Regions from separate parts of the Streptomyces sp. NPDC043996 genome, predicted to be linked through region 2. Evidence: predicted binding sites of a transcription regulator. Region 2 holds the regulator's gene; each other region holds the start of a gene.

Region 1 (9,408 bases), on a different contig from region 2:
GCCTCCGCGCCGGACACCCAGGTCGACCTCGGACCCGCTTCGGGCCTCTCCTGCCGCGAGTGCGGCACGCTCTTCCCGCTCGGTCCGATCTTCGCCTGCGCCGAGTGTTTCGGCCCGCTCGAAGTCGCGTACGACCTGCCCGTCGGCGACCCGGAGGCACTGCGGCGGAAGATCGAGTCGGGCCCGGCGAACATCTGGCGGTACGCGCCGCTGCTTCCGGTCCCCGCCGACGTGGCCGACAAGCCGAACCTCAACCCCGGCTGGACCAAGCTCGTCAAGGCCGACAACCTCGCCCGTGAACTCGGCGTCGAGCCGGGCAAGCTGTTCGTCAAGGACGACTCCGGCAACCCCACCCACTCCTTCAAGGACCGCGTCGTCGCGCAGGCCCTGGAAGCCGCCCGCGCCTTCGGCTTCACCACGCTGTCCTGCTCCTCCACGGGCAACCTCGCCGGGGCCGTCGGCGCCGCCGCCGCCCGCGCGGGCTTCCGCTCCTGCGTGTTCATCCCGCACGACCTGGAGCAGGGCAAGGTCGTCATGGCCGCGGTCTACGGCGGCGAGCTCGTCGGCATCGAGGGCAACTACGACGACGTGAACCGCTTCTGCTCCGAGCTCATCGGCGACCCGCTCGGCGAGGGCTGGGGCTTCGTCAACGTCAACCTGCGGCCGTACTACGGCGAGGGCTCCAAGACCCTGGCGTACGAGATCTGCGAGCAGCTGGGGTGGGTCCTGCCGGACCAGCTGGTGATCCCCATCGCCTCGGGATCGCAGCTCACGAAGATCGACAAGGGTCTGAAGGAGCTCATCAAGCTGGGCCTTGTCGCGGACAAGCCGTACAAGATCTTCGGCGCCCAGGCCGAGGGCTGCTCGCCGGTCTCGGCCGCCTTCAAGGCGGGCCATGACGTGGTGCGCCCCCAGAAGCCGAACACCATCGCCAAGTCCCTCGCCATCGGCAACCCGGCCGATGGTCCGTACGTCCTTGACATCGCCCGGCGCACGGGCGGCGCCGTGGAGGACGTCAACGACGAGCAGGTCGTCGACGCGATCAAGCTCCTCGCGCGCACGGAGGGCATCTTCGCGGAGACCGCGGGTGGCGTGACCGTCGGGGTCACGCGCAAGCTGATCGAGGCGGGGCTCCTCGACACCTCCCTGACCACGGTCGTCCTCAACACCGGTGACGGCCTCAAGACCCTTGACGCGGTCGCCGAGACCTCGCAGGCCACCGCCACGATTCGGCCCAGCCTGGACGCTTTTCGCTCCGCGGGGCTTGCGGGTTAGCGCCGTAGGGCCTGCTGCCTGATTTTCGTCTGCGGGCTGGTCGTGGCTGGTCGCGCAGTTCCCCGCGCCCCTTCGGGGCGCTCCTGACAGGGGCGCCCTTCGATACACCGAGGTGAAGACTATGAGCGTCAACGTTCGGATTCCGACCATTCTGCGTACCTACACCGGTGGGCAGGCCGAGGTGAGTGCCGAGGGTGGCACCCTCGCCGAGGTCATCGCCGACCTGGAGAAGAACCACACGGGTATCGCCACCCGCGTCCTCGATGACCAGGGCAAGCTGCGCCGCTTCGTGAACGTGTACGTCAACGACGACGACGTCCGTTTCGAGCAGGGCCTGCAGACGGCCACGCCGGACGGCGCGGGCGTATCGATCATTCCGGCGGTCGCGGGCGGCTGAGCGCCCCCTTCGTAGCTCCTTCGTATACGACCGCCGCGCGCCGTACGCAGCGTTACCGGGATTGCCCCCTCCGCGAGAGAAGCGGAGGGGGCAATTCTGCATGGTTGAGCGCGGTACAGTTGGGAATGAAGCTTCGCTTTTGGAGCGGAGCGGCGCCCAGAGCGGGCACGGAGCCGGCCTTCAGGCCGACAAGAAGTAGCCAAAGTGCGCCGCCTATTTGAGCCTAATGCGGCATTTGTCTGGCCCGACTTGCCCTGAACTCCGGCGAATTCTCCCTATACCGCCGATCGGCCATGCCCAGAATTCTCGTCCGATTGACCTGTTGCAGACGGCAGTTGGGCAGATACATTCAGCCGCGGTCGACGCGTTCCGGCGCACACCCCCAACCCATGGGGAGTGAGGTCTGACCCGGGTCCGCGAAGTGCGGTCCTGCGCAAGGGCCAGTAATAGGGGAGTTAGGCATGGCTCAGGGCACCGTCAAGTGGTTCAACGCGGAGAAGGGATACGGCTTCATCGCGGTAGACGGTGGTGCGGATGTATTCGTCCACTACAGCGCGATTCAGATGGACGGCTACCGCACCCTGGAAGAAGGTCAGCGGGTCGAGTTCGAGATCTCGCAGGGCCAGAAGGGTCCGCAGGCGGACATGGTCAAGCTCGCCGTCTGATCGGCTTGGCGCGATCGGCCACCAGCGACGTGTGGGGCCCGCATCCCGGTTGACCGGGATGCGGGCCCTTTCGCTGTGCCCGGCCGCGGGGCCGGGCGGGACCCGGCGGCGGGCCGGGGGCGGGTCCGGTTTCGGGGGCGACCTTGCACTCGGAGGGGGCGAGTGCTAATCATTGGCGTTAGCACTCTACGAGTGAGAGTGACAGAAGGACCGGGTGGGTGAGGTCCGCAGGCCGGGTGGGGCAAGGAACCACAAGGCAGGCAGACCGTCCGTCGCGGGCGCCGGCGCGGTCCGAGTATTTCCACCCCTGTCCGGGAGGACCACTTCACATGGCCAAGATCATCGCGTTCGACGAGGAGGCACGGCGCGGCCTCGAGCGCGGCATGAACCAGCTCGCCGACGCCGTCAAGGTGACCCTGGGCCCCAAGGGTCGCAACGTCGTCCTCGAGAAGAAGTGGGGCGCCCCCACGATCACCAACGATGGTGTGTCCATCGCCAAGGAGATCGAGCTCGAGGACCCGTACGAGAAGATCGGCGCCGAGCTGGTCAAGGAGGTCGCGAAGAAGACGGACGACGTCGCCGGTGACGGCACGACGACCGCGACCGTCCTGGCCCAGGCCCTGGTGCGCGAGGGTCTGCGCAACGTGGCCGCCGGTGCCAACCCGATGGCCCTCAAGCGCGGCATCGAGAAGGCCGTCGAGGCTGTCTCGGGCGCCCTGCTCGAGCAGGCCAAGGACGTGGAGACCAAGGAGCAGATCGCTTCGACCGCCTCCATCTCCGCCGCCGACACCCAGATCGGCGAGCTCATCGCCGAGGCGATGGACAAGGTCGGCAAGGAAGGCGTCATCACCGTCGAGGAGTCCCAGACCTTCGGTCTGGAGCTGGAGCTCACCGAGGGTATGCGCTTCGACAAGGGCTACATCTCGGCGTACTTCGCCACCGACATGGAGCGTATGGAGGCGTCGCTCGACGACCCGTACATCCTGATCGTCAACTCCAAGATCTCCAACGTGAAGGACCTCCTTCCGCTCCTGGAGAAGGTCATGCAGTCGGGCAAGCCGCTGCTGATCATCGCCGAGGACGTCGAGGGCGAGGCCCTGTCCACGCTGGTCGTCAACAAGATCCGTGGCACCTTCAAGTCCGTCGCCGTCAAGGCCCCGGGCTTCGGCGACCGCCGCAAGGCCATGCTCGGTGACATCGCCATCCTCACGGGCGGCACGGTCATCTCCGAGGAGGTCGGCCTCAAGCTGGAGAACGCCGGTCTCGACCTGCTCGGCCGCGCCCGCAAGGTCGTCATCACCAAGGACGAGACCACGATCGTCGACGGTGCCGGTGACTCCGAGGCCGTCCAGGGCCGCGTGAACCAGATCCGCGCCGAGATCGAGAACAGCGACTCGGACTACGACCGCGAGAAGCTCCAGGAGCGCCTGGCGAAGCTCGCGGGCGGCGTGGCCGTCATCAAGGCCGGTGCCGCGACCGAGGTCGAGCTCAAGGAGCGCAAGCACCGCATCGAGGACGCCGTTCGCAACGCGAAGGCGGCCGTCGAGGAGGGCATCGTCGCCGGTGGTGGCGTGGCCCTGCTGCAGGCCTCCTCGGTGTTCGAGAAGCTGGAGCTCGAGGGCGACGAGGCCACCGGTGCCGCCGCCGTCAAGCTGGCGCTCGAGGCCCCGCTGAAGCAGATCTCCGTGAACGCTGGCCTCGAGGGTGGCGTCATCGTGGAGAAGGTCCGCAACCTCACCCCCGGTCACGGCCTGAACGCCGCGAACGGCGAGTACGTGGACATGATCGCCGAGGGCATCATCGACCCGGCGAAGGTCACGCGCTCCGCGCTGCAGAACGCCGCGTCGATCGCCGCGCTGTTCCTCACCACCGAGGCCGTCATCGCCGACAAGCCGGAGAAGGCCGCCGCGGCCGCTCCGGGCGGCATGCCGGGCGGTGACATGGACTTCTGAGCCTGACGGTTCAGCCTGTCCTTTCCGAGGGCGGTATCCCTTGCCACTGGCGGGGGGTGCCGCCCTCGGGCGTTTCCGCGTCAGCCGACGCGGCCGGTCTTCAGCACGTGGACGGTGACGGTGTCGCCGTCCGCCCGGTACAGCGCGAGGCGGCCTCTCGGTGGTCCTCCGCCTCCAGCTGCGCCATGAACTCGTCGTGGGCCAAGGCAGGCCCCGTGGGGGCGGCCTCGCGCGCCCGAGCCTCGGCGATGTCGGCCTCGTCGCGCAGCCGCTGCAGTTCTTCGAGCTCGCCCAAGACGTCGTCCTTTCGTGTCAGGGAGCGGCCGCCGCGCGGATTCGGGCCGCGTGGGTGTGGACCTGGGGGGCCGTGAGCGTGGGGGTGCGGGGTGTCGCCTCGCCCCGGCAGGGGCCGCAGCGGCCGCTCGGCAGGGCGTCCGGGCGGCCCGGGGCGCCGCAGGTCGCGTACTCCAGTACGCGTAGGGTGCGGCGGCGTTCCGGTTGTGCCCGGCCTGGCTGTCAGTCCGCGTAGTCCTTGAGCTTTTCGGTTTCGAGGGTGAGGGCTACGGGGGCGGGGATGCGGACGGTGGAGCCATAGCGGTACGGGCGGCGGCTCTGGTAGGCGCCGTTCTCGAGGGAGCTGTACACGACGACGCTGTGCTCGTCGCGGTCGATGAGGAGATAGACGGGGATACCGGCGTGGGCGTAGGCGCGCGGTTTGTCGTGGCGGTCGCGACGGTCGGTGTCGCTGTCGCGGGACGTGACCTCGACGGTCATCAGGACGCCGCCGGGGGGCGCCCACTCGCCCTGTCCGGCGAAGTAGTCGACCGGAGTCAGGGCGCCGTCCGGTTTGATGCAACCCTTCCTGTACGTGTCGATCCGCAGCCCCTGTTCCACATGCAGGGCCAGCTCGGGGCGTTGCATCATGCACTGGCGGACCAACCACATGATGATCGAACCGTGGTCGCCGTCCGGCACGGGCTTGACCTCTAGCTCTCCGTTGATCAGTTCCAGTGTCACGGTCTCGGGGGCGACGCGGGCCAGTTCTTCGAAGTCGTCGACGTCGATGGGGCCGTGCCGTACGAGCAGGCGTCCGTCGAGGAATTCGAGCTTGTTCCGTACGGTCTCCGGGGCCCTGCGGACCAGTTCCTCGAAGTCCTCGACGGACATCTGCGGGCGTTCGGCGGTGCCAGGGGTCATGGTGTTGCCTCCTCCCCTCCATGGTGCCCCGGAGCCATGCGGCCGGACCGTCTGAGCGGTCATGTGGGTGTCCCTTCGGGTAGGGGATTCGGCAGGCCGAGTGCCGCGCGGGCCGCGGCGGCGTGCGCCTGGACCGCGAGGGCGGTGAGAGGTGCCGGGGGCCTGGTGCGGGCAGGCTCTCCCCGGCAGGGCCCGCAGGCACCTCCCGGCAGTTCCTCCGGGCGCCCCGGAGCGCCGCAGCGTGCGCACTCCAGTACGCGCAGCACGGGGCGCGCGGCGATCGGCTCCGGTGGGAGCTTTGAGGTCAGGCGGCTGCGTACGAGGGCCGCCGGGCTGTGGACCGGGGTGGGCAGGCCCGTGGTCAGGGCGCGCAGGATCGCCTCCTCCGTGGCGCCCCGCGCGAACCACCGCTCCGCAAGGGGGCCGAGCGCCGCGCAGTCCGCCGCCGAGAGGGAGAGTGCCGGGGCCGTGCGGCCCAGGGCCGCCAGGAGGATGAACGCCCTGCTGCGCGTCGGGCGTTGGCGCTCCCTCGGTAAGTCGCCCCGGGTGAACTCCGCCCACCACTCGTCGTCCCGCGCCGTCCGCGAGAACCACGTCCGGGTGATCCAGCGGGCGCTTCCGCTGCCGTGCACGTGTTCGCGTCCCCGGCGCAGATGACCCGCCGCCTGAAGGGCGTTGAGGGCCGTCCGCAGCGCGCACTGCCCGTACGGCAGGACCTTGGCCAGCGTCTTTACGGAGATGTCGGTGCCGTCGGGCAGCCGGTCGAGGTATGCGGCGATGGCCGCCTCGCGGGGCGGTAAGTGCGGGAAGTCTTCTCCGGAGCGGGGGAGTTGGTCCGGGGCGGAGCGCTTTCCGTAACCCGGGTTGGCCATCGGGTGCGGGGTCGCGTGCGGGGCGCGGGCGGCGTCGCTAAACTTGGCGTCAGCCATGGGATCGAACGTCTCTTTCGATCTTGTTGGTTAAACCCCCGCCGGTGTTGCTAGCGCCGAGCGGGGGTTGTTCGTTATGCGGGCACGTTAAGGCGTCGCTACGTTGCGTGGCAAGTCGGTTGCGGGAAGTGGGGATTCTTCAACTCGCGGGGAGGGTGGGTGGGTTGAGGCCCGCCGCCCGTTCCTTGGAAAGAGGGCTTGGGGCTGGGGGCTTGAGCTTCGGGTGCGGGTGTCGTAGGCCTCGCGGGGCGCCCCAGGCCCGCCCCTTCCCGATCCGGGTGCGGCTGCCCCCGTTCCCCCGCTCACAGATATTGGCGCTTCGCGCCTCGTCCTCAAACGCCGGACGGGCTGAATTACCAAGCGCCGGACGGGCTGGATCACCTCTGGCACAGGCTCCGGTACGGGGTGTCCGGGACGTAGGTGCGCCATTCGGTGCGGGTGATGTCGCGGCCCGCCTTGCGGCAGATCGTGGTCGTGAGGTGGGCGGGGTTCAGGTCGAGGGACGCCACCCGGTTCCCGGTGAGGGCGCGCAGGACGCCGTCGCCGTCGAAGGCCAGGCGGTCGATCTCGCGGCCGGTGAGGTCGACGGGCGCGCCCAGCGACAGGCGCGCTTCAAGGTCCCACACCTGTACGGAGTCGCCGCCGACGACGGCCGCGAGGAGCTTGCCGTCGGGCGAGACGGCCGGGAACAGCAGGGAGTCCCCGGAGCGTTCGGCGCCACGGACCGTGCTGCCGGGCATCCGCGCCAGACGCTCGTGGACCGCGCTGTCCCACAGTTCGGCCCAGCCGCCGCTCTTGATGAGGACGAGGAGCTTTCCGTCGGGGGAGAAGACCAGGTCCTCGGTGCCTTCGGGGCCGAAGCGGACCCGCCGGGCCTTGCCACTGGCCAGGTCCAGGACGTCACCCCGGGTGGTGACCAGGCGGCGGCCGTCCCGGCTGAACTGGCTGTAGACGTCCGCGTCCGCGAACCGGTGCACGCGCTCGCGCGCCCGGACGTCCCACACCTCCATGACGCCGCCCCCGGGAGTGGGGACGCCCGCGAAGTCGTACTGGTAGGCGAGGTGGCCGCCGTCCGGCGAGAGGCTGATGTTGCCGACCGACCGCTGCTCGGGAACCGGGCCGCGGAACACCTCCCGGTGGGCGCGGGTGTCCCAGACGCTGACGGCGAGGTTGAGGTCGCCGCCGCGCGGCCGGAAGTCGGTGAAGGCGACGAAGCGGCCGTCGCCGGACAGCGCGTTGAAACGGTTCGCCGAGGCATCGCTCGGACCCACGCGCTGGCGTACGGGCCGGGCGGACTCCTTCCCCGTACGCAGGTCCAGGAAGTGCTGCACCGGCTGGTCGCGGCCCGAGCGGTACACCCCGACGCGGCCGTCGCCCGAGACGGCGGCGCCCTCCGTGTAGGTGCCGGGCGCGGTGCCCGCGAGGGCGGCGGCGACGTCGTAGCGGTGGACCTGGTGCGGCGGGTCAGTGACGTGGACGAGGGTCCTGGCGCGCGCGTCGAAGGCGAACTGGGTCGCGCCGGCCGGCTCCTGGCGGCCGGGAGGCACGCGGTACAGGGGCTTGCGGGCGTCGTCCAGGCCCCAGACCTCCACGGCGCCCTTCTCGGTGGTGCCCACGAAGTAGCGGCCGTCGGCGGTCAGTTCGCCGCCCTCCAGGTTCGAGTACAGGACGGAACCCGTCTCCTCGCCGGTGGTGGTGGACCACACCACCACGTTGTCGGAGTTCATCGACGCGAGCCGGTCGCCGTTCGCGCTGAAGCTGAGGGAACCGCAGGGGATGGCCTCGGTGCCCTGCGCCGTGGTGCGGAAGACGCGCTCGCGGCCGCCGGGGCCGATGGACCGGACTTCCAGGCTGTCCGCCGCCTTCCCCGGACGGCAGGACACGTAGCGCTCGCCGTCCGGGGCCAGCCGGGCCCGGCCCGCCTCGGACCAGGCGGCGATCCGCGTGCCCGACGAGGACACGAGCCGGTAGTCAAAGCCGCCGCCCTCGCCCTTCTCCTTGCGGAAGAGCACCTGGCCCCGGCCGGACAGCTCCTGCGGCGAGAACCCGGCCTGACGCGCGACCGCCTTCCCGACCGGCTCGCCGTCGCGGGTCGACACGATGCGGTACGGGCCGTCGTCCTCGTCCTCCAGGAGCAGGAGGCGGCCGTCGAGGCTGGTCAGGGGGGTGGAGAGGGTGTCCCCCAGGACGTCACCCTTGAGGGTGAGGTAGGGGTCGGCCGCCCCCTCTGGCCCCTTGGTCAGGTCCTGGAACGTCACCTTGCCCGGTGTGTACCGCATCATCGTGCGGCCGCCGGACAGCAGGACCTCCCCGGCTCCGTGGCTTCCCGAGTCCTGCGGGAGCGGGATCACGGCCGTCTCCCGCTGCGTCGCCGCCGAGTTGAGGGCCGAGCGGGACTCCGGGGTCTGGGCGATGCGCCAGGACGCCAGGCTGAGGAGGAGGGCCGTGTCGGGCTGGTCGCCGCGCAGGTTGTCGGCGGCCTGGGCGACCGAGCGGGCCGTGGCCTCGGCGCGGCGGCGGTCGGCCTCGTCGGCGTTGCGGCGGCTCTCGCGGGTCTGGAACCAGGCGATGGTTCCGGCGAGCAGGACCAGGGTCGTCAACGCGGCCAGGGCGGAGCGGAGTTGGCGTCTGCGGCGCGTGGCTCGGGCGGCCTCGGCGCGGGACGCCGCCAGGAAGCGCAGCTCCAGGGGGTTGGGCCGGAGCGGGAAGGGGGCGCTGGCGAGCCAGTCGGCGCCGGTGGTGAGGGCGGTGCCGCGCAGCAGGTCGTCGGGGCGCTCCCCGTCCGTGTGCCAGGCGAGCGCGGCCCGGCCCAGTCTTCGGTGCGTCGCGAGCCCGGCCCGGTCGGCGGCGATCCATTCGCGCAGCCGCCGCCACGCGGGGACCAGGGCCGCGCTGACCGGGCGTACGGAGTGGTCGTCCTCGTCGGCGACGAGGGCCCCGGCGGCGGCGAGCGCGGCGACGGCCGCCTCCGTCGCCTGGCGCTCGCTCTCGGG
Region 2 (9,408 bases):
GGCGGCGGGCGCGTAGGGCCCGTGCTCGCGCATGAAGCGGTTGACGAGGCCGCGCGCGGGGCGCCCCGAGAACGCCCGGGTCAGCTCCGTGCGCACGAACCTGGGGTCGGTCATGGCCTGCTTGTGCAGCGGCTGCGCGCCCGACTCGGGCGTCACCAGGAAGGCGGTGCCGAGCTGCGCGAGGTCGGCGCCCGCGGCGAGCACCGCGGCGATCTGCGCGCCGCGCATCAGCCCGCCCGCGGCGATCACGGGCAGCCGCACGGCCTCCCTGACCTGGGTGATCAGGCTCAGCAGGCCGATGCCGGAGCCGTCGGTCTCCGGGTTGTCCCGGTGGGTGCCCTGGTGGCCGCCCGCCTCGACGCCCTGCACGCACACGGCGTCCGCCCCGGCCGTCTGCGCGGCGAGCGCCTCCTCCGCCGTGGTGACGGTGACGACGGTGGTCGTGCCGACGCGGGCCAGCGCCTGGAGGTCCCGCTTCGCGGGGCAGCCGAAGGTGAACGACACCAGCGGCACCGGGTCGTCGCGCAGGATCGCGAGCTTCGCCTCGTAGCCGTCGTCGCGCTTGACGTCGGTGTCCCCGAGCTCCGTCTCGTACCAGGTGGCCTCGCCCGCGAGCTGGTTGCGGTACACCTCGACGGCCGCCGGGTCCGCGTACTCGGGCTGCGGCATGAAGAGGTTCACCCCGAAGGGGCGCGCCGTCAGCCCTCTGAGCTGTTTGACCTCCTGGTACATCCCGTCGGCGGTCTTGTACCCGGCCGCGAGAGATCCGAGCCCCCCGGCCTCGGACACGGCCGCCGCGAGCTGCGGCGTCGAGCCGCCGCCCGCCATGGGCGCCTGCACGATCGGGAAACGACAGAGGGCGTGGAGAGGGGAGGACATACCGGCATCGTGCCACGTCCGGCGGGGGCGTCTCGCCCAGGGTCCACCGATGTGGTCCACCGTGCCGCGGGGCGGCACGGGTGCTCCGGCGCCCCGGGGTCACCCAGGGCGCCGGGCCGGGGCGCTAGCGCCCGTTGAACGCGTCCTTCAGGCGGGAGAACAGGCCCTGCTGGCCCGGCTGGAACTGGCCGGTGGGCCGCTCCTCGCCACGGGCCTTGGCCAGCTCCCGCAGCAGCCGCTCCTGCTCCGGGTCGAGCTTGCTGGGCGTGAGGACCTCGACGTGCACGATGAGGTCACCGCGCCCGCCGCCCCGCAGATGCGTGACGCCGCGCCCGTGCAGCGGGATCGACTGCCCGGACTGCGTGCCGGGGCGGATGTCGACCTCCTCCATGCCGTCGAGCGTCTCAAGCGGCACCTTCGTGCCGAGGGCCGCCGCCGTCATCGGCAGGGTGACGGTGCAGTGCAGATCGTCGCCGCGCCGCTGGAAGACGGCGTGGGGCAGCTCGTGGATCTCGACGTACAGGTCACCGGCGGGGCCGCCGCCGGGGCCGACCTCGCCTTCGCCCGCGAGCTGGATGCGGGTGCCGTTGTCGACACCGGCGGGGATCTTCACCGTCAGGGTGCGCCGGGAGCGGATGCGGCCGTCGCCCGCGCACTCCGGGCACGGCGTGGGCACCACGGTGCCGAAGCCCTGGCACTGCGGGCAGGGGCGCGAGGTCATGACCTGGCCGAGGAAGGACCGCGTCACCTGCGACACCTCGCCGCGGCCGCGGCACATGTCACAGGTCTGCGCGGAGGTGCCGGGGGCGGCGCCCTCGCCCGAGCACGAGGTGCACACCACGGCCGTGTCGACCTGGAGGTCCTTGGTGGTGCCGAAGGCGGCCTCTTCGAGGCTGATCTCCAGGCGGATCATGGCGTCCTGGCCGCGGCGGGTGCGCGAGCGCGGTCCGCGCTGCGAGGCCGTGCCGAAGAACGCGTCCATGATGTCCGAGAAGTTGCCGAAGCCACCGGCTCCGAAACCGCCCGCGCCACCGCCGCCCGACTGGGACAGCGGGTCCCCGCCGAGGTCGTAGACCTGCTTCTTCTGCGGGTCCGAAAGCACCTCGTAGGCGGCGTTGATCTCTTTGAAGCGCTCTTGCGTCTTCGGATCGGGGTTGACGTCCGGGTGCAGCTCGCGCGCGAGCCTCCGGAAGGCCTTCTTGATCTCGTCCTGGGAAGCGTCGCGGCGCACGCCGAGTACGGCGTAGTAGTCCGTGGCCACTTACGACTCCGCCAGGATCTGTCCGACGTAACGTGCCACTGCGCGTACTGCTCCCATCGTTCCCGGATAGTCCATGCGGGTCGGTCCGACCACGCCGAGCTTGGCTACTGCCTCGCCCCCCGAACCGTAGCCGACCGAGACGACGGACGTGGAGCTGAGTCCCTCGTGGGCGTTCTCATGACCGATCTTCACCGTCATGCCCGAATCCGTAGCCTCACCAAGCAACTTGAGGAGCACGACCTGCTCCTCCAGGGCCTCGAGGACCGGTCGGATCGTGAGAGGGAAGTCATGTCCGAAACGGGTGAGATTGGCGGTTCCGCCGATCATCATCCGTTCCTCGTTCTCCTCGACGAGGGTTTCGAGGAGCGTGGAAAGGACGGTGGCGACCGTCGCCTGGTCCTCCTTGTCGAAGGACTCGGAGAGGTCCTGGACCAGCTGCGGCACGTCCGAGAAGCGGCGGCCCGCGACCCGGCTGTTCAGCCGCGCCCGCAGGTCCGCGAGTGACGTTTCACCGAACGGCGCCGGGCAGTCGATCATGCGCTGCTCGACCCGGCCCGTGTCCGTGATCAGTACGAGCATCAGCCGGGCGGGCGCGAGGGACAGCAGCTCCACGTGGCGCACCGTGGAGCGCGTCAGCGAGGGATACTGCACCACCGCGACCTGGCGGGTCAGCTGCGCGAGCAGCCGCACCGTGCGGCCCACGACGTCGTCCAGGTCGACCGCGCCGTCCAGGAAGTGCTGGATCGCGCGGCGCTCGGGCGGGGTCATCGGCTTGACGCCCGCCAGCTTGTCCACGAAGAGGCGGTAGCCCTTGTCGGTGGGGATGCGCCCGGCGCTGGTGTGCGGCTGGGCGATGAACCCTTCCTCCTCGAGCGCGGCCATGTCGTTGCGGACCGTGGCCGGGGAGACGCCCAGGCGGTGGCGCTCGGTGAGCGCCTTGGAGCCCACCGGCTCCTGGGTGCCCACATAGTCGTGGACGATGGCGCGCAGCACCTCGAGCCTGCGTTCACTGAGCATCGCGCGCACCTCCACCGGTCGTCCCGCACCGTGAGCCCCCGCCGCGGCGGCCCCACTCCCTTGGCACTCACGAGCCGCGAGTGCCAACCTTCATCGAGTCAGTGTACGGCCGGTGGGTACGGCCCCGGCAAGGGCCGACCGCTTTGTCATGCCGACGTGTGGCGGCCGTCTCCCGGGGGCCTCTTACCCCCGCGGGCGTTAGCGTCACCGTATGAACGACAACCTCGCCGCCCCGCCCGCCTGGGAGTCAGCGGGCTGGGAGCGGCTCACCGAGCGTGTGGGACGGGTGCGCCTTCCGGTCTGGGACTGCACCGCCGGGCTCGTGGTCGGCGACGGGGCCGCCCTGATGGTCGAGGCCGGGTCGAGCCTCAAGGAGGGCGCGCGGCTGCGGGCCGACGCCCGGCGGCTGCTCGGCGCGGGCCGCCGCGTGACCCACCTCGCGCTGACCCACCCGCACTTCGACCACGTCCTCGGCGCGGCGGCGTTCGCGGGCGTGGAGGTGTTCGGGGCCGTCGGCGTGGACGCCGTGCTCGCCGCGGGCGGCGAGGAGCTGTGCGGGGACGCCGTCCGGCACGGCCTCGACCCGCGGGCCGCCGCGGAGGCCGCCGACCTGCTCGTGCTCCCGCGCCACCTGGTGTGCGGCGAGTGGACGCTCGACCTGGGCGGCGGGGTCCAGGTGCTGCTCGCGAACGTCGGCCCCGGCCACACCGGGCACGACCTGGCGGTCCTGGTGTCCGGGCCCGAGGGCCCCGAGGTGGTCTTCTGCGGCGATCTGGTGGAGGAGTCGGGCGAGCCGCAGGCGGGGCCCGACGCGCTGCCGCGGCGCTGGCCCGCCGCGCTCGACCGGCTGCTCGACCTCGGCGGCGAGGACGCGCTTTACGTGCCGGGGCACGGGGCGGTAGTGGACGCGGCGTTCGTGCGCGCCCAACGAAAGGAGCTGGCCCGCCGGTTCGGCGTGACGTGACGCGATGTCATAACGTCTGTCGAATGCGCAGCTACGACCCGGACCTCACGCCGCCGTGGAAGAAGTCGGCCCCCGTTCCCGAAGTCCCCGCCGAGGTGGACCTGGTGGTGGAGGAGGCGGGGACGGGCTTCTGCGGCGCCGTGATCCGCTGCGAGAAGTCGGCCGAGGGCCCGACGGTGACCCTGGAGGACCGCTTCGGCAAGCACCGGGTCTTCCCGCTGGCGCCGCGCGGCTTCCTGCTTGAGGGCAGGGTCGTCACCCTGGTCCGCCCCACGGCGGCGGCGCCCGCGCGGCCCGCCCGCACCGCGTCGGGATCGATCGCCGTGCCCGGCGCGCGGGCCCGGGTGGCGCGCGCGGGGCGCATCTATGTGGAGGGGCGTCACGACGCGGAGCTGGTCGAGCGGGTGTGGGGGGACGACCTGCGTGTCGAGGGCGTCGTCGTGGAGTACCTGGAGGGCATCGACGACCTCCCCGCGATCGTCGCCGAGTTCGCCCCCGGCCCCGACGCGCGCCTGGGCGTCCTGGTGGACCACCTGGTCCCCGGCTCCAAGGAGTCCCGTATCACGGCGGCCGTCAGCAGCGAGCACGCGCTGGTGGTGGGCCACCCCTACATCGACGTGTGGGAGGCCGTGAAGCCCGCCTCGGTGGGCATCGCGGCCTGGCCGCGGGTGCCGCGCGGCCAGGACTGGAAGACCGGCGTGTGCCAGGCCCTGGGCTGGCCCCCGAACACGGGGGCCGCCTGGCAGCGGATCTTGGGCTCGGTGCGCAGCTACAAGGACCTGGAGCCGGCGCTTTTGGGCCGCGTCGAGGAGCTGATCGATTTCGTGACGGCTCCGTAGGCGCCGCGCGCGGGAGGAACAGCCCGTCCGGCGTTTGAGGACGAGGCGCGCCAGCGCCGATCAGGGGCGGCCAAGGCCTGGCGGCCTCAGTCGACGAGGTCCCGCACGACCGCGTCGGCGAGCAGCCGCCCCCGCAGGGTGAGCACGGCCCGCCCCGCCTCGTAAGGCCCGGGCTCAAGGAGTCCGTCCGCCAGCGCCCGCCGCGAGGCGGCGAGGCCCTGCTCCTTGAGGAGGTCAAGCGGGCAGCCCTCGCGCAGCCGCAGCTCCAGGAGGATCCGTTCCACGCGCCGGTCCTCGTCCGGCAGGACCTCGCGTCCGGCGCCGGGCGACCGCCCTTCCGCGAGCGCGGCCGCGTACGCGCCCGGGTGCTTCACGTTCCACCAGCGCACACCCCCCACGTGGCTGTGCGCGCCGGGCCCGGCGCCCCACCAGTCCGCGCCCCGCCAGTACAGCTCGTTGTGCAGGCAGCGGCCCGCCTCCGAAGTGGCCCAGTTCGACACCTCGTACCACTCGTACCCGGCGGCGGCGAAGCGCTCGTCGGCGATCAGATAGCGGTCGGCGTGCACGTCGTCGTCCGTCATGGGGACCTCGCCGCGCCGGATGCGCCGGGCGAGCTGGGTGCCCTCCTCGACGATCAGCGCGTACGCCGACACGTGGTCGGGCCCGGCGCCGATGGCCGCGTCGAGGGAGGCGCGCCAGTCGTCGTCGCTCTCGCCGGGGGTGCCGTAGATCAGGTCGAGGTTGACGTGCTCGAAGCCCGCCGCGCGGGCCTCGGCGACGCAGGCCTCGGGGCGGCCGGGGGTGTGCGTGCGGTCGAGGATCTTCAGGACGTGCTTGCGGGCGCTCTGCATGCCGAAGGAGATCCGGTTGAAGCCGCCCTCGCGCAGCGCGCTCAGGTACGCCGGGTCGACGGACTCCGGGTTCGCCTCCGTGGTGATCTCCGCGTCGTCGGCGAGGCCGAACTCGTCGCGGACGGCGCTCAGCATCCGGACCAGGTCCCCGGCGGCGAGCAGCGTGGGCGTGCCGCCGCCGACGAAGACCGTCCGGACGGGGCGCGGGTCGTCGCCGAGCACCTTGCGGGCCAGGCGGACCTCGTCGGCGAGGGTGTCGGCGTAGTTGTCGCGGGAGGCGAGCACGCCGCCGGAGCCGCGCAGTTCGGTGGCGGTGTAGGTGTTGAAGTCGCAGTAGCCGCAGCGCGTGGCGCAGTACGGGACGTGCAGGTAGAACCCGAGCGGAGCCGTGCCGCCGAGGGCGGTCGCGGGGAGTGCCCCGTCCTGGGGCACGGGTTCTCCATCGGGCAGGGCGGAAGGCATGTGCTCCATTGTCCCACCGCCCGGGAGGAAGCCCGCCCGGCGCTCAGGGAGGGGGCGCGGCGGCGCTGAGGGGCCGGGTCAGCACGCCCGCAAGACGAGCAGGGCCAGGTCGTCGTCCGGCGGCCTGGTGGAGAACTCGTGGACCTTGCGGCGGATGCGCTCGGCCACGAGCCCCGCGTCGAGACCGGCGCAGTCGGCGAGGGCGGCGGCCAGGCCGTCCTCGTCGTCGAAGAGGCGGCCGCCCGCGCGCCGCTCCGTCACCCCGTCCGTGACGCACAGCAGGGTGTCGCCGGGCCGCAGGTCGAAGGTCCGGCTCGTGTACGTCTCGTCGTCGACGACCCCGAGGAGCGTCTGCGGCCCGGTGGCGGGCCGCACCCGGCCCTCGGCGTCCAGGAGCAGCGGCAGCGGGTGTCCGGCGCAGGCCACCGTGCAGCGCACCCCGCCCTCGTGCGGGACGAGCTCCCCGTACAGCAGGGACAGGAAGCGTGTGGTGGTGCCCTCGGGCGGCACGCCCTGGCCGCCCGCGACGGCCATCACGGCGGCCGCCGCGTCGGCGGCCTCGGTGGCGTCGTCGAGGAGGAGCTGGTTGAGGCGGTCGAGGACCTCGGCGACCTGGTAGCCCTCGCGGGCGAGCAGCCGCAGCCAGGGGCGGGCCAGGCCGATGACGACGGCCGCCTCCGGGCCTTTGCCCTGGACGTCGCCGAGGGCGAAGCACCAGCGGCCGCTGCCCGCGGGGAACACGTCGTAGAAGTCGCCGCCGGGGCCGCCCTGCTCCTGTGGTTCGTAGACGATGCCGCTCTCCACGCCGGGGATCTCGGCGACGGCGCTCGGCAGCAGGCCGCGCTGGAGGACCTGGCTGATCGTGGCCTGGCGCTGGTAGCGGCGGGCGGCGCTGATGGCGAGCGCGACGCGGCGGCTGAAGTCCTCGACGAGTCCGGTGGCCTCGTCCGGGAAGCGCAGCAGTCCGGCCCGCCCGATCACCAGCGTGCCCAGCTGTCTGCCGCCCGCCACCAGGCGGTAGGCGACCGCCGCGCCGCCCGGGTCGCCTGGGTCGCCGCCGCTGTCGCCCGGCCAGGGCACAGGGACCGCGCCGCCTCCGGTCGCGTCGGCGGCCTCGTTCAGGCAGAGCGGCTCCTTCTCCAGGGCCTGGCGCAGCTCCTCTATCCGCTGCTCGCTGGTGTGCCACACCCGGGCCAGGCGGGAGCCGTGCTCGCGCGCGCCCGGCGTGCGGCCCGCGCTCGGGGTCTCGTCGTCCAGCCACACCGCGCACCAGTCGGCGAGCCGCGGCACGAGGAGCTGTCCGGCGAGGGCGGCGACCAGGTTCTCGTCGAACTGCCCGGCGAGCATGTCGGAGGCCTCGGCGAGGAAGGTGAGCGCGCCGCGGTTGATCCAGTCCGTGTCGTACGGGGCCTTCTTGGGGACGGGGGCGAGGAGGTCCGCCGGGCGCGGCCCGCGCTGGAGGGCCAGGTCACCGGCGTACGCCTCGATGTCGGACACCGCGTGGACGTCGTCGACGAGAAGCCGCGCCCACACCGTCTTGGTGCCCGAGCGGTAGGTGACGCCCCAGGACTCGGCGAGGGTGGCGACGAGTTGCAGGCCCCGGCCGTACTCGGGGGTGCCGGGCTGCGCGGCGCGCGGCTCGCTGCGCACGGCGCGCGCCGGGTGGTGGTCGGAGACCTCGACGACGACCGCGTCCCCGCCCTCGCCGCCCATCGCGTCGACCGCGCCGCCCGCGCCGTCTAGGCGGCACAGCACCTCCACTGAGGTGCCCGCGTGCACCACGGCGTTCGTCACCAACTCGCTGACCAGCAGCACCGCGTCCGCCGCGAGCCGGTCGGTGAGCCCGGCGGCGGCGGGGACCGCGAGGTCCGTCCAGTCGGTGAGCGCCGCGCGGACGAACCGGCGCGCGGCGGCGGGCGCAAGCGGGTTTCCGGGCAGGGACGTACGCACTACCGTCGAAGTCCCAGGGCGTGCCGCGGACTCGACGGAGGCGCGGAATGCGGTCTCCCGTTGCATCGGAATGGCCCCCACAGTGCGGCTCCTGAGCAGTTCGGACGATTACGCCTCAGGCGACACGGACAGAGTGACAGACTGACTGTGCCCATAAGCGCCGAGTTACCGAAGTGGGCCATCATGAGTGAGAACCCTGCTAAGCCCGCGCCTGGACACGGTCAGATTCCGGCATCGGCAGACACGCCAGGTCCGGCCCGGACCTCGGCGGCCGCCTCATCGGCGCACCCCGGGCCGCTTCCCCGCCCCACCCCCGCCGCGCCCGCCGCGCCCGCGGAGACCCCCGCGCGGTCCGCTGGCCGGATTGCGCCCCCACGCGCCACGGAAGCCCCCGCGTCACCGCCGCCCACGCGGCCCCCAACGTCCCCGGGCGACATGGCATCCGGCGCGCGTGACGTGCCTGGTGTGCCTAGTGCGCCTGGTGTGCCTGGTGCTCCCGCCGCGCCCGGCGCTTCCGCCCAGCCCGGCGCTTCCGCCCAGCCCAGCGCTTCCGCCCAGCCCAGCGCTTCCGCCCAGCCCGCTTCCGGCGAGCCCGCCGAGCCCGCGCACCCCAGCGAGCCCGCGCACCCCGCCGCTCCCCCGCCCGGCCGCGCCGCGCGTCCCGGCCGCCGTGCCGCCGCGCCCCGGCGCACCGCCTCCGCGCGCGCCCGGGTGCCCGCCCCCGCCGAGCCGCCCGGCGGGTCCGCCGCGGCGGCGGGCGCGGAGCTCACCGCCGAGTCCGCCGCCGATCTGCGGGTGCTGCTCGCCGCGATGCGGGCCGCCCGGGACGGGAACTTCACCAAGGCGCCCCAGCACGGCACCGGCCTCACCGCCGAGCTGATCACCGTCTTCAACGAACTGGTGGACCGCTCCACGCACTTCGACAGCGAGCTCATCCGCGTACGCCGGGAGATGGTGCGGCACGGGCGGCTCGACGAGCGGTTCACGGCGAGCCCCGGGCAGGGCAGCTGGGCCACCCGCATCATCGAGGCGAACTCGCTGGTCGACTCCCTGGTCGCGCCCGCCACGAACGCCACCCGGGTGCTCAACGCGGTCGCGGGCGGCGACCTCACCCAGCGCGTCGACCTGCACGACGGCTCCCGGGAGCTGCGCGGCGACCTGCGCCGCCTGGGGCGCGCCGTCAAC
Region 3 (9,408 bases), on a different contig from region 2:
CTCCTCCTCCGCCGCGGTCAGCCCGGCGAGGATGCCCGCCGCGTGCCGGACCAGGGCCTCGCCCGCCTGGGTGAGGCGCATCTCGCGGCCCGTGCGGATGAGCAGGGTCGTGCCCACGGAGGCCTCCAGGGCCTTCATCTGCTGGCTGACGGCGGGCTGGGTGCAGCCGAGCTCGCGGGCGGCCGCCGAGAAGGAGCCGGTGGCGGCCACGGCGCGCAGGACACGGAGATGACGGGCCTCGATCATGAACCGAGCATAAGCGATCCTTGGGACGGGCTCACAATATTACGTAGCTGCTTTGACCATGTGCGCCTTAGCCTGAGCGCATGAAGCTTCTCTCCGTGAACGTGGGCCGCGCCAAGTCCGTTCCGTACACCGACTCCCCCGGCGGCAGCACCGGCATCGACAAACAGCCCACGGACGCGCCCGTTCGGGTGACCGCGCCCGGCCCCAAGGGCACCGGCGGCAGCGGGCTCGCGGGGGACACGATCTGCGATCTGCGCCACCACGGCGGCAACGACCAGGCGGTGTACGCCTTCGCGCGCGAGGACATCGACGAGTGGGAGCGGCTCCTCGGCCGCCCCCTCGCCAACGGCGTGTTCGGCGAGAACCTCACCACCTCCGGCGTCGACGTCAACGGCGCGCTGATCGGCGAGCGCTGGCGCGTCGGCGCGGACCTGCTCCTGGAGGTCACCTCGTCCCGCATCCCCTGCCGTACGTTCCAGGGGCACATCGGGGAGCAGGGCTGGGTGAAGCGGTTCACGCAGACGGTGCTGCCCGGCGCGTATCTGCGCGTGCTCGAGCCCGGCGAGATCCGGACGGGCGACGCGGTCGAGATCGTGCACAGGCCGGACCACGACATCACCGTCGCCCTGCAGTTCAGGGCGGTGACCACGGAGCGCTCGCTGCTGCCGCGGCTGCTCGCGGCGGGAGACGCGCTGCATCCCGAGGCGACCGAAAAGGCCCTCAAGTACGTGGAGAAGCACGGCGGTTGACAGGCGCGGGGGCGCACGCGCGGGCGCACAAGAGGGTGCGTGGCGCGCGGGCGGCCCCGGCCTCACTAGCCTTGGTCCATGACTACGGCCCTCATCACCGGTGCGACCGCGGGCATCGGCGCCGCCTTCGCCCGCCGCCTGGCCACCGAAGGACACAACCTCGTCCTGGTGGCACGGAACACGAAACGGCTGCGGGAGCAGGCGACCGAGCTGCACGACCGGCACGGCATCGAGGTGGAGGTGCTGACCGCCGACCTCGCCACGGAGGACGGCATCACGGCCGTCGAGGAGCGGCTCGCCAACCGCCGCGACCCCGTCGACCTGCTGGTCAACAACGCCGGTTTCGCCAACAAGGGCCGCTATCTGGAAGTCTCGCTCGCCGATGAGCTGACGATGCTGAAGGTGCACTGCGAGGCGGTGCTCCGGCTGACGTCGGCGGCGACGGAGGCGATGCGCGAGCGGGGCCGCGGCGGCGTCGTGAACGTCGCCTCGGTGGCGGCGTTCGTGCCGCGGGGCACCTACGGGGCGTCCAAGGCGTGGGTCGTGCAGTTCACGCAGGGCGCGGCGCGCGACCTCGCCGGGTCGGGGGTACGGCTCATGGCCCTGTGCCCCGGCTTCGTGCGCACCGAGTTCCACGAGCGGGCGGGCATGGGCACGGACAACATCCCCAAGTGGATGTGGCTCGACGCGGACAAGCTGGTCGCCACCGCGCTCACCGACCTGGCCCGCGGCCGGACCCTCTCGATTCCGGACCCGCGCTACAAGGCCCTGATGGGCGTGGTGAAGGTGACCCCGCGAGCCCTCCTGGGCGGCGTCACATCGAGGACGGGCCGCAAGTACGGCCCCAAGTAAGGCCCCGGGCAAGGCCCCGAGCAAGGCCCGACGGCAGCGCCCCGAAGGGGCGCGGGGAACTGCGCGAGGACGGACCACGACCCGCACCCGGCAACACCACCACACCCGGCAGCCGAGAAGCCGGGAAACGCCGAGGCCCGGCCCCCCGCGACGGGGAGCCGGGCCTCGGGCGGCACCTGAGTCAGCTACCGCGAAGAGCGCATCGCTCAGTGGGAGTGACCGTGACCGTGACCGTGACCGGCCTCGGCCTCTTCCTCCGCCGGCTTCTCGACGACCAGGGTCTCGGTCGTGAGCAGCAGGGAGGCGATGGACGCGGCGTTCTCCAGGGCGGAGCGCGTGACCTTCACGGGGTCGATGACGCCGGCCTTGACCAGGTCGACGTACTCGCCGGTCGCGGCGTTGAAGCCCTGGCCCTTCTCCAGCTCCGACACCTTGGTGGTGATGACGTAGCCCTCGAGGCCGGCGTTCTCGGCGATCCAGCGCAGCGGCTCGACGGCGGCGCTGCGGACGACCGCGACACCGGTGGCCTCGTCGCCGGCCAGGCCGAGGTTGCCCTCGAGGACCTTGGCGGCGTGGACCAGCGCGGAGCCACCACCGGAGACGATGCCCTCCTCGACCGCGGCGCGGGTCGCGGAGATGGCGTCCTCCAGACGGTGCTTCTTCTCCTTCAGCTCCACCTCGGTGGCGGCGCCGACCTTGATCACGCACACGCCGCCGGCCAGCTTCGCGAGGCGCTCCTGGAGCTTCTCGCGGTCCCAGTCGGAGTCGGTGGACTCGATCTCGGCCTTGATCTGGGCGACGCGGCCCTCGACGTCGGCGGAGTCGCCGCCGCCGTCGACGATCGTGGTGTCGTCCTTGGTGATCGTCACGCGGCGGGCGGAGCCGAGCACGTCCAGGCCGACCTGGTCGAGCTTGAGGCCGACCTCTTCGGCGATGACGGTGCCGCCGGTGAGGGTGGCCATGTCGCCGAGCATCGCCTTGCGGCGGTCGCCGAAGCCGGGGGCCTTGACGGCCACCGCGTTGAACGTGCCGCGGATCTTGTTCACGACCAGGGTCGAAAGGGCCTCGCCCTCGACGTCCTCGGCGATGATCAGGAGCGGCTTGGAGGAGCCGGCCTGGATGACCTTCTCCAGGAGCGGGAGCAGGTCCTGGATGGAGGAGATCTTGCCCTGGTGGATGAGGATGTACGGGTCCTCGAGGACGGCCTCCATGCGCTCCTGGTCCGTCACGAAGTACGGCGACAGGTAGCCCTTGTCGAAGGCCATGCCCTCGGTGAAGTCCAGCTCGAGGCCGAAGGTGTTGGACTCCTCGACGGTGATGACACCGTCCTTGCCGACCTTGTCCATCGCCTCGGCGATGAGCTCGCCGACCTGGCTGTCCTGGGCGGAGAGCCCGGCCACGGCGGCGATGTCGGACTTGTCGTCGATCGGACGCGCGGTGGCGAGCAGCTCGTCGGAGACGGCCTTGACCGCGGCGTCGATGCCCTTCTTCAGGGCGGCCGGGGACGCACCGGCGGCGACGTTGCGCAGGCCTTCCTTGACCAGGGCCTGGGCGAGCACGGTGGCGGTGGTGGTGCCGTCACCAGCGATGTCGTTGGTCTTGGTCGCCACCTCCTTCACCAGCTGGGCGCCGAGGTTCTCGTACGGGTCCTCGACCTCGACCTCACGGGCGATGGTGACGCCGTCGTTGGTGATGGTCGGGGCGCCGAACTTCTTGTCGATGACGACGTTGCGGCCCTTGGGGCCGATCGTCACCTTGACGGTGTCGGCAAGCTTGTTGACGCCGCGCTCAAGGGCGCGACGGGCGTCCTCGTCGAACTTCAGGATCTTCGCCATGGGAGCGATTCAGCCCTCTCGAAAACTCAGGGGGTCCGGGGGGACCCCCGGAAACGATGCAGCAACGAACTGCGCCCCTCGCCGCCCGGCAATCAGCGGGGTGACCAGGGGCGCAGCGCGAAACAAATCTGCTGGGTAAAGCAGCGACTAGCGCTCGATCACTTCTCGATGATCGCGAGCACGTCACGGGCGGAGAGCACCAGGTACTCGTCGCCGTTGTACTTCACCTCGGTGCCGCCGTACTTGCTGTAGAGCACGACGTCGCCGACCTTCACGTCGAGCGGCAGGCGCTCGCCGTTCTCGAAGCGGCCCGGGCCCACGGCGAGGACGGCGCCCTCCTGGGGCTTCTCCTTCGCGGTGTCCGGGATAACCAGGCCAGAGGCCGTGGTCTGCTCGGCGTCGAGCGGCTGGACCACAATGCGGTCCTCGAGCGGCTTGATGGCAACCTTGGAGCTGGCGGTCGTCACGATCCGACCTCCCCCTTCGGAGATCTCGCGGGGTTAACTGATCTAGAGGTGGCGACCAGGTCGATCCGTCGTCGCGGGTGCCGGACCTGCCCGTCGCTTCTGGCACTCTCCAGGTGGGAGTGCCAGGCCCGAGACTAGGACGGCGATTAGCACTCGGTCAAGCGGAGTGCCAATTGACTGCCGTCGGCTTGGCGGGTTTCCCCGGCTTTCCCCCGGCTTTCCCCGGCGGGGTCTAGCGCGGGGGTGCCTTCGGGCAACGTTTCGCGATCCGGCCGGGTTCCGCGCGCGGCGCGCGGATGTCCGGGCTCCGCCCGGGGGTCGGCCGCGCGGCCTGGGGCCCGGCCAGCGGCTGCTCGGGACCGCGTACGCAGCGAGGAGACATCCTTTCGGCCGCCTTCCTGCCCAGCCGCTCGATCGGGTCCACCGACTGGGCGCAGCCGGTCAGCAGGAGCAGGAGCGTCGCCGCGGCGGCGCTCCGCCTCACAGGTAGTCCTCCAGGCGCGCCACCGCGTAGCCCCGGTCCGTGACCGTCTTCATGACCGTGCGCACCATGTCCGGCATCGTGCCCTTCCAGTCCCCGCGGCCGCGGAAGTGCGTGAGGATGATGTCGCCGGGGTGCAGGTCCTTGTCCCATTCGCGCCACTCCATGTGGTCGGCGAAGCCCTCCGACGCCCACAGCGGCACGGCCTTGATCCCGCAGGACTTGGCGGCGCGCAGGGTGTCGCGGTTGTAGTTGCCGTACGGCGGTCTGAAGAGTTCGGGCCGCTTGCCGTACCGGCGCTCGATGGTGTCCTGCATGCCGCAGATCTCGCGCCGCTGCGCCTCGTAGGAGAGGCCGGGCAGATAGCGGTGGTTGAGGGTGTGGTTGTTCAGCGCGACGCCGTGGTCGCGCATCCGCTTGAAGTACCCGTAGTCCTCCTTGACCAGGTAGTCGCTGAGGAACGCGGTGTACGGGATCTTCAGTTCGCTCATCATCCGCAGGAACGCCGGGTCCTTCTCGGCGCCGTCGTCGACGGTCAGGAAGACGACCTTGTCCCTGGTCGGCACCGTGGTGAACACCGGCGGCAGCTCGGCCTGCCCTTTGACCTCGAAGCCCGCGCGCGTGCTGAGGCGCGGCTTGGCGGCGGGCCCGGCGGGCGCCGTCAGCGGGGTCTTCGCCAGGCCCCAGCGCTTGGCGGCCGCGGCCCGCGCGGCCTGGCTCGCGTGCAGCCGGTGGGCGTACTCGCGCAGGGCCTGGGCGGGCGGGGCGAGCCGCGGCTGCTGGCCGTGGGCGGCCTTCGGGACCCGCTCGCGCGCGCCTGGCCCGGAGTCCGTCGCGCAGCCGGAGGCGACCGCGCAGGCGGCGAGCGCCACCGTCGCGAGCAGCGCCCGACGGCTCCCTCTTGTGGCTGATTGTGACGTTTGTCGTACTAGTCGCATGGCGCCGCATCTTCGCAGCTCACAGGGGTGGTGCCGGGGCGACACCGCCACCGGGCGCGCACCTTCCTCCGACTGGCCCACAATGGGCCGGTGAACGCTCCGCACGATCCGCACGCCGCCCCGACCGCCTTCGCCGCGCTCCTCACCGACGAGGGCAGCGCCCTCCTCGACGCCGTACGCGACGTCGAACCGGCCCAGGAGCTCGCGGTCGCGACCCGGCTTCGCCGCGACCACCCCGCGGACCTGGTCTCGGCGGCGCTCGCGCAGGCGCGGCTGCGGCAGCGGGCGGTGGCGAAGTTCGGCGCGGTGGACGCCGCGCGGATGTTCTTCACGCCGAACGGCTTCGAGCAGTCCACGCGGACGTCCGTGGCGACGCACCGGGCGGAGCGCTTCCGGCGCCTCGGCGTGCGCCGCGTGGCCGATCTGTGCAGTGGCGTCGGCGGCGACGCGATCGCCCTCGCGCGCGCCGGGATCGAGGTCCTCGCCGTCGACCGCGACCCGCTGACCTGCGCGGTCGCCCGCGCCAACGCCGCCGCCCTCGGCCTGGAGGACCTCATCGAGGTGCGCGAGGCGGATGTGACGGAGGTGGACACGGCCGGGTACGACGCGCTGTTCGTCGACCCCGCCCGGCGCGGCGGGCGGGGCCGTGTCTTCGACCCGGAGGCCTACTCCCCGCCCCTGTCCTGGGCGGTGGCCGCCGCCCGCAAGGCCCCGCGGGCCGCGCTGAAGATCGCCCCCGGCGTTCCGCACGAGGCGGTGCCCGAGGAAGCCGAGGCCGAGTGGATCTCGGACGGCGGGGACGTGAAGGAGGCGGTGCTGTGGTTCGGCCCCGACACGCCCGCGGCGCACCGGGCGACGCTGCTGCCTTCGGGGGCGACCCTGAGCGCCGAGCGCGCCGCGATGCCGCCCGACCCGGCCGTGCGCCCCGTAGGCCGCTATCTGTACGAGCCGGACGGCGCTGTCATCCGCGCCCACCTCGTGGCCGAGGTCGCCGCCGAGGTGGAGGGCGGGCTGATCGACGAGACGATCGCGTACGTCACCTCCGACGTGGCGCGGGCGACGGCGTACGCCACGGCCTACGAGATCACCGATCAACTTCCCTTCAACGTGAAGAAGTTGAAGGCCCTGCTGCGGGAGCGGGGAGTCGGGGTGCTCACCGTGAAGAAGCGCGGCTCGGCCGTGGAACCCGAGGAACTCCGCCGCAAGGTGAAGCCCCAGGGGCCCGCGTCCGCCACGGTCTTCCTCACCCGCGTCGCGGGCGCCCCGACGATGCTCCTGGGCCATCCCCGCCCCCAGTGAATCGGCCTTCGGCCTCGTCCTCAAACGCCGGACGGGCTGAGATTCCCGGGCGGGCCCGGGGCGCACCGCGAGGCACACGGTGCAGCACCCCCACCCCCACCGCGGCCACCGCGAGCAGCCCCGCGGCCACCGCGAACGCGGCCCCGTACCCCTGCGCGACCCCGTCGCGCCCAGGCCCGCCCGCCCGCGCGGCGACCGTCACCAGGACCGCGAGCCCGATCGAACCCCCCAGCTGCCGCGAGCTGTTGAGCAGCCCGGAGGCCATCCCGCTCTCCTCGGCGGCGACCCCGGACGTCGCGGCCGTCCCGAGCGGCACGAAGCACAGGCCGATGCCGACGCTCGCCACAAGCGAGGGCCACAGGACGGAGCCCACGAAGGTACCGCCCGCCTCGACGGTGAGCGCGAACCAGGCGAACCCGGCCGCGCCGAGCAGCCCGCCCGTCATGAGCAGCGCCCGCTCACCGACCCGCCCGACGGCCCGGGTCGCGATGACGGAGCCCACGACGACGCCCGCGCAGAACGGCAGGAAGGCGGCTCCCGCGCGCGTGGGCCCGTACGCCAGGACCTCCTGAAGGTAGAGCGAGGTGAAGTAGAACGCGGCGAACTGGCCCGCGGACATCAGGAGCGAGAAGACGTTCGCGGACAGCACGGGCCGGTGCGCGAGCAGGCCGAGCCTCAACAGGGGCCTGCGCGCGCGCCGTTCACCGCGTATCTCGACCGCGCAGAAGGCGGCGAGCAGCGCGGCCGCCACGGTGAGCGTGCCGAGCGTGGCGGCCGAGGCCCAGCCGTGGGTCTCGGTGCGGACGAGGCCGAGGACCAGCGTCGACGTGCCCGCCGTGACCAGCAGCGCGCCGGTCACGTCGAGGCACCCGCCGCCCGCGGGACGGCGGTCGGCCGGGATGCCGGGGCGGATCGCGGCGAGCGCGGCCAGGACGACCGGGACGTTGATCAGCATGACCGAGCGCCAGCCCGCCCAGTCGGTGAGCAGCCCGCCCGCCATGATCCCGACGGCGCCGCCGAGCGCGCCCGCCGCGCCCCACAGCCCGAGCGCCCGCGCCCGAGCGCGCCCCTGCGGGTAGTGCACGGTGATCAGCGCGAGCGCCACCGGCGCGAGGGCGGCGGCGCCCGCGCCCTGCACGGCCCGCGCCGCGATCAGCTGTCCGGGGCTCTGCGCGAGCCCGCCCGCGAGGCTCGCGGCCCCGAAGACCGCGAACCCGGCGACGAGCGACCGGCGCCGTCCGGCGAGGTCGGCGAGGCGTCCGCCGAGCATGAGCAGCCCGCCGAACGCCAGCGCGTACGCGTTCACCACCCAGGTCAGCGACTCGGGCGCGAAGCCGAGGTCGTGGCCCATGTCGGGCAGGGCGATGTTGACGACGGAGAGGTCGAGGGAGACCAGGAACTGCACGGTGAGGAGCACGGCAAGCAGCAGCGGACCGCGCCCCGAGGGCGTGTTCGTCATGCTCAGGAGATTAATATACGCGTATAGAAATTAGATAGGGGTGGGGTGCGGGAGGGGCGGGCGCGACAATGAGGCCGTGGCAGCGGAAGAGCGTGCGGACGAGCGTGCGGAAGAACCCTCGGAAGAACCCGCCGGGGCGCGCCCCGGGCCGAAGAAGCGCGGCGTCGGGCGCCCCCGCCGCATCGAACCGGAGGCGATCGTCGCCGTGGCGCGGCGCGTGCTCCAGGAGGAGGGCGTCGCGGCCCTGAGCATGCGGCGCGTCGCCAAGGAGATCGGGGCCACGCCCATGGCCCTCTACCACCACGTGCGCGACAAGGACGAGCTCCTGATGCTCGCCCTGTCCGGCACCGCCGCGACCCTGCCGCGCCCTGAGCTGCCCGAGGACCCGCGCGAGCGGATGGTCGCCGTCGCGGTCCACATGCACGCCGTCCTGGACGAACTGCCCTGGGTGGTCGAGGTGCTCCGGCTCGGCGGCCTCACCGACCGGGGCGCGCTGTGGATGGTCGAGGAGATCGTCGACTGCGCCCTCGCCTGCGGCCTCGACGACGCCGAGGCCGTGCACGCCTACGGCACGATCTGGCACTGCGTGTACGGCGACCTCGTCTTCCGCCGCGCCCTCGCCCGCCGCGCCGAAGAGCCCGACCGCAAGCGGCACTTCCCCGACATGCTCACCGACGCGGACGCCGCCGAACTGCCGCACCTGAGCGCCCTCGCCGACCGCTGGACGGAGCTCACCGCGGCCTACGACGTCTCCCGGCAGCTGGAGGCCGTGGTCGACGGCCTGCTCGGCCGGGCCTCCGGCGCCGGGGGCCCCGCACGGTCGCGTCCGCGATCGCCCGCACCGTAGACCGCACCGAGCCCGCACCGTAGACAAGGGGGCGACGGGCGCAGTACTACAGAGCACTGCGCACGGACACGGCCCACCAAGCCGTGTACAGACGAAAACACGGGGAACAGGGGGGGCACACATGGCCGTGTGGGGCCAAGACGGGGCGGTCGACGGCAGACGGGGGCGTGCGGCACCACGCGACGCGCCCGCGCTCCAACTGGCGGGCACCGCGCTGCTGCTGTACGCGCTCGCG

Evidence for each region. The regulator HrcA, encoded in region 2, represses chaperone genes, less so after heat shock. The targets are predictions, from matches to a motif close to TTNGCACTCNGNNNNNCNGAGTGCNAA.
Region 1: a site for HrcA is predicted at 2,516-2,542, ahead of groL (chaperonin GroEL). Genes of this name have one in related genera too.
Region 3: a site for HrcA is predicted at 4,296-4,322, ahead of groES (co-chaperone GroES). Genes of this name have one in related genera too.

What each region holds. Positions count from the first base shown of each region.
Region 1 is NZ_JBWKEY010000007.1:69,897-79,304, forward strand. Features, by position in the region: gene thrC (threonine synthase) at 1-1,275, shown strand, start outside; gene AC07A4_RS19610 (MoaD/ThiS family protein) at 1,397-1,672, shown strand; gene AC07A4_RS19615 (cold-shock protein) at 2,134-2,337, shown strand; gene groL (chaperonin GroEL) at 2,667-4,289, shown strand; gene AC07A4_RS19625 (hypothetical protein) at 4,390-4,584, opposite strand; gene AC07A4_RS19630 (Uma2 family endonuclease) at 4,806-5,486, opposite strand; gene AC07A4_RS19635 (hypothetical protein) at 5,546-6,415, opposite strand; gene AC07A4_RS19640 (protein kinase domain-containing protein) at 6,793-9,408, opposite strand, start outside.
Region 2 is NZ_JBWKEY010000003.1:205,061-214,468, forward strand. Features, by position in the region: gene AC07A4_RS08355 (nitronate monooxygenase) at 1-879, opposite strand, end outside; gene dnaJ (molecular chaperone DnaJ) at 1,004-2,140, opposite strand; gene hrcA (heat-inducible transcriptional repressor HrcA) at 2,141-3,157, opposite strand; gene AC07A4_RS08370 (MBL fold metallo-hydrolase) at 3,369-4,121, shown strand; gene AC07A4_RS08375 (DUF3097 domain-containing protein) at 4,145-4,960, shown strand; gene hemW (radical SAM family heme chaperone HemW) at 5,047-6,273, opposite strand; gene AC07A4_RS08385 (SpoIIE family protein phosphatase) at 6,352-8,304, opposite strand; gene AC07A4_RS08390 (HAMP domain-containing protein) at 9,034-9,408, shown strand, end outside.
Region 3 is NZ_JBWKEY010000001.1:775,231-784,638, forward strand. Features, by position in the region: gene AC07A4_RS03440 (LysR family transcriptional regulator) at 1-246, opposite strand, end outside; gene AC07A4_RS03445 (MOSC domain-containing protein) at 327-995, shown strand; gene AC07A4_RS03450 (SDR family NAD(P)-dependent oxidoreductase) at 1,074-1,847, shown strand; gene groL (chaperonin GroEL) at 2,054-3,682, opposite strand; gene groES (co-chaperone GroES) at 3,841-4,149, opposite strand; gene AC07A4_RS03465 (polysaccharide deacetylase family protein) at 4,630-5,568, opposite strand; gene AC07A4_RS03470 (class I SAM-dependent methyltransferase) at 5,659-6,867, shown strand; gene AC07A4_RS03475 (MFS transporter) at 6,812-8,326, opposite strand; gene AC07A4_RS03480 (TetR/AcrR family transcriptional regulator) at 8,403-9,173, shown strand; gene AC07A4_RS03485 (hypothetical protein) at 9,295-9,408, shown strand, end outside.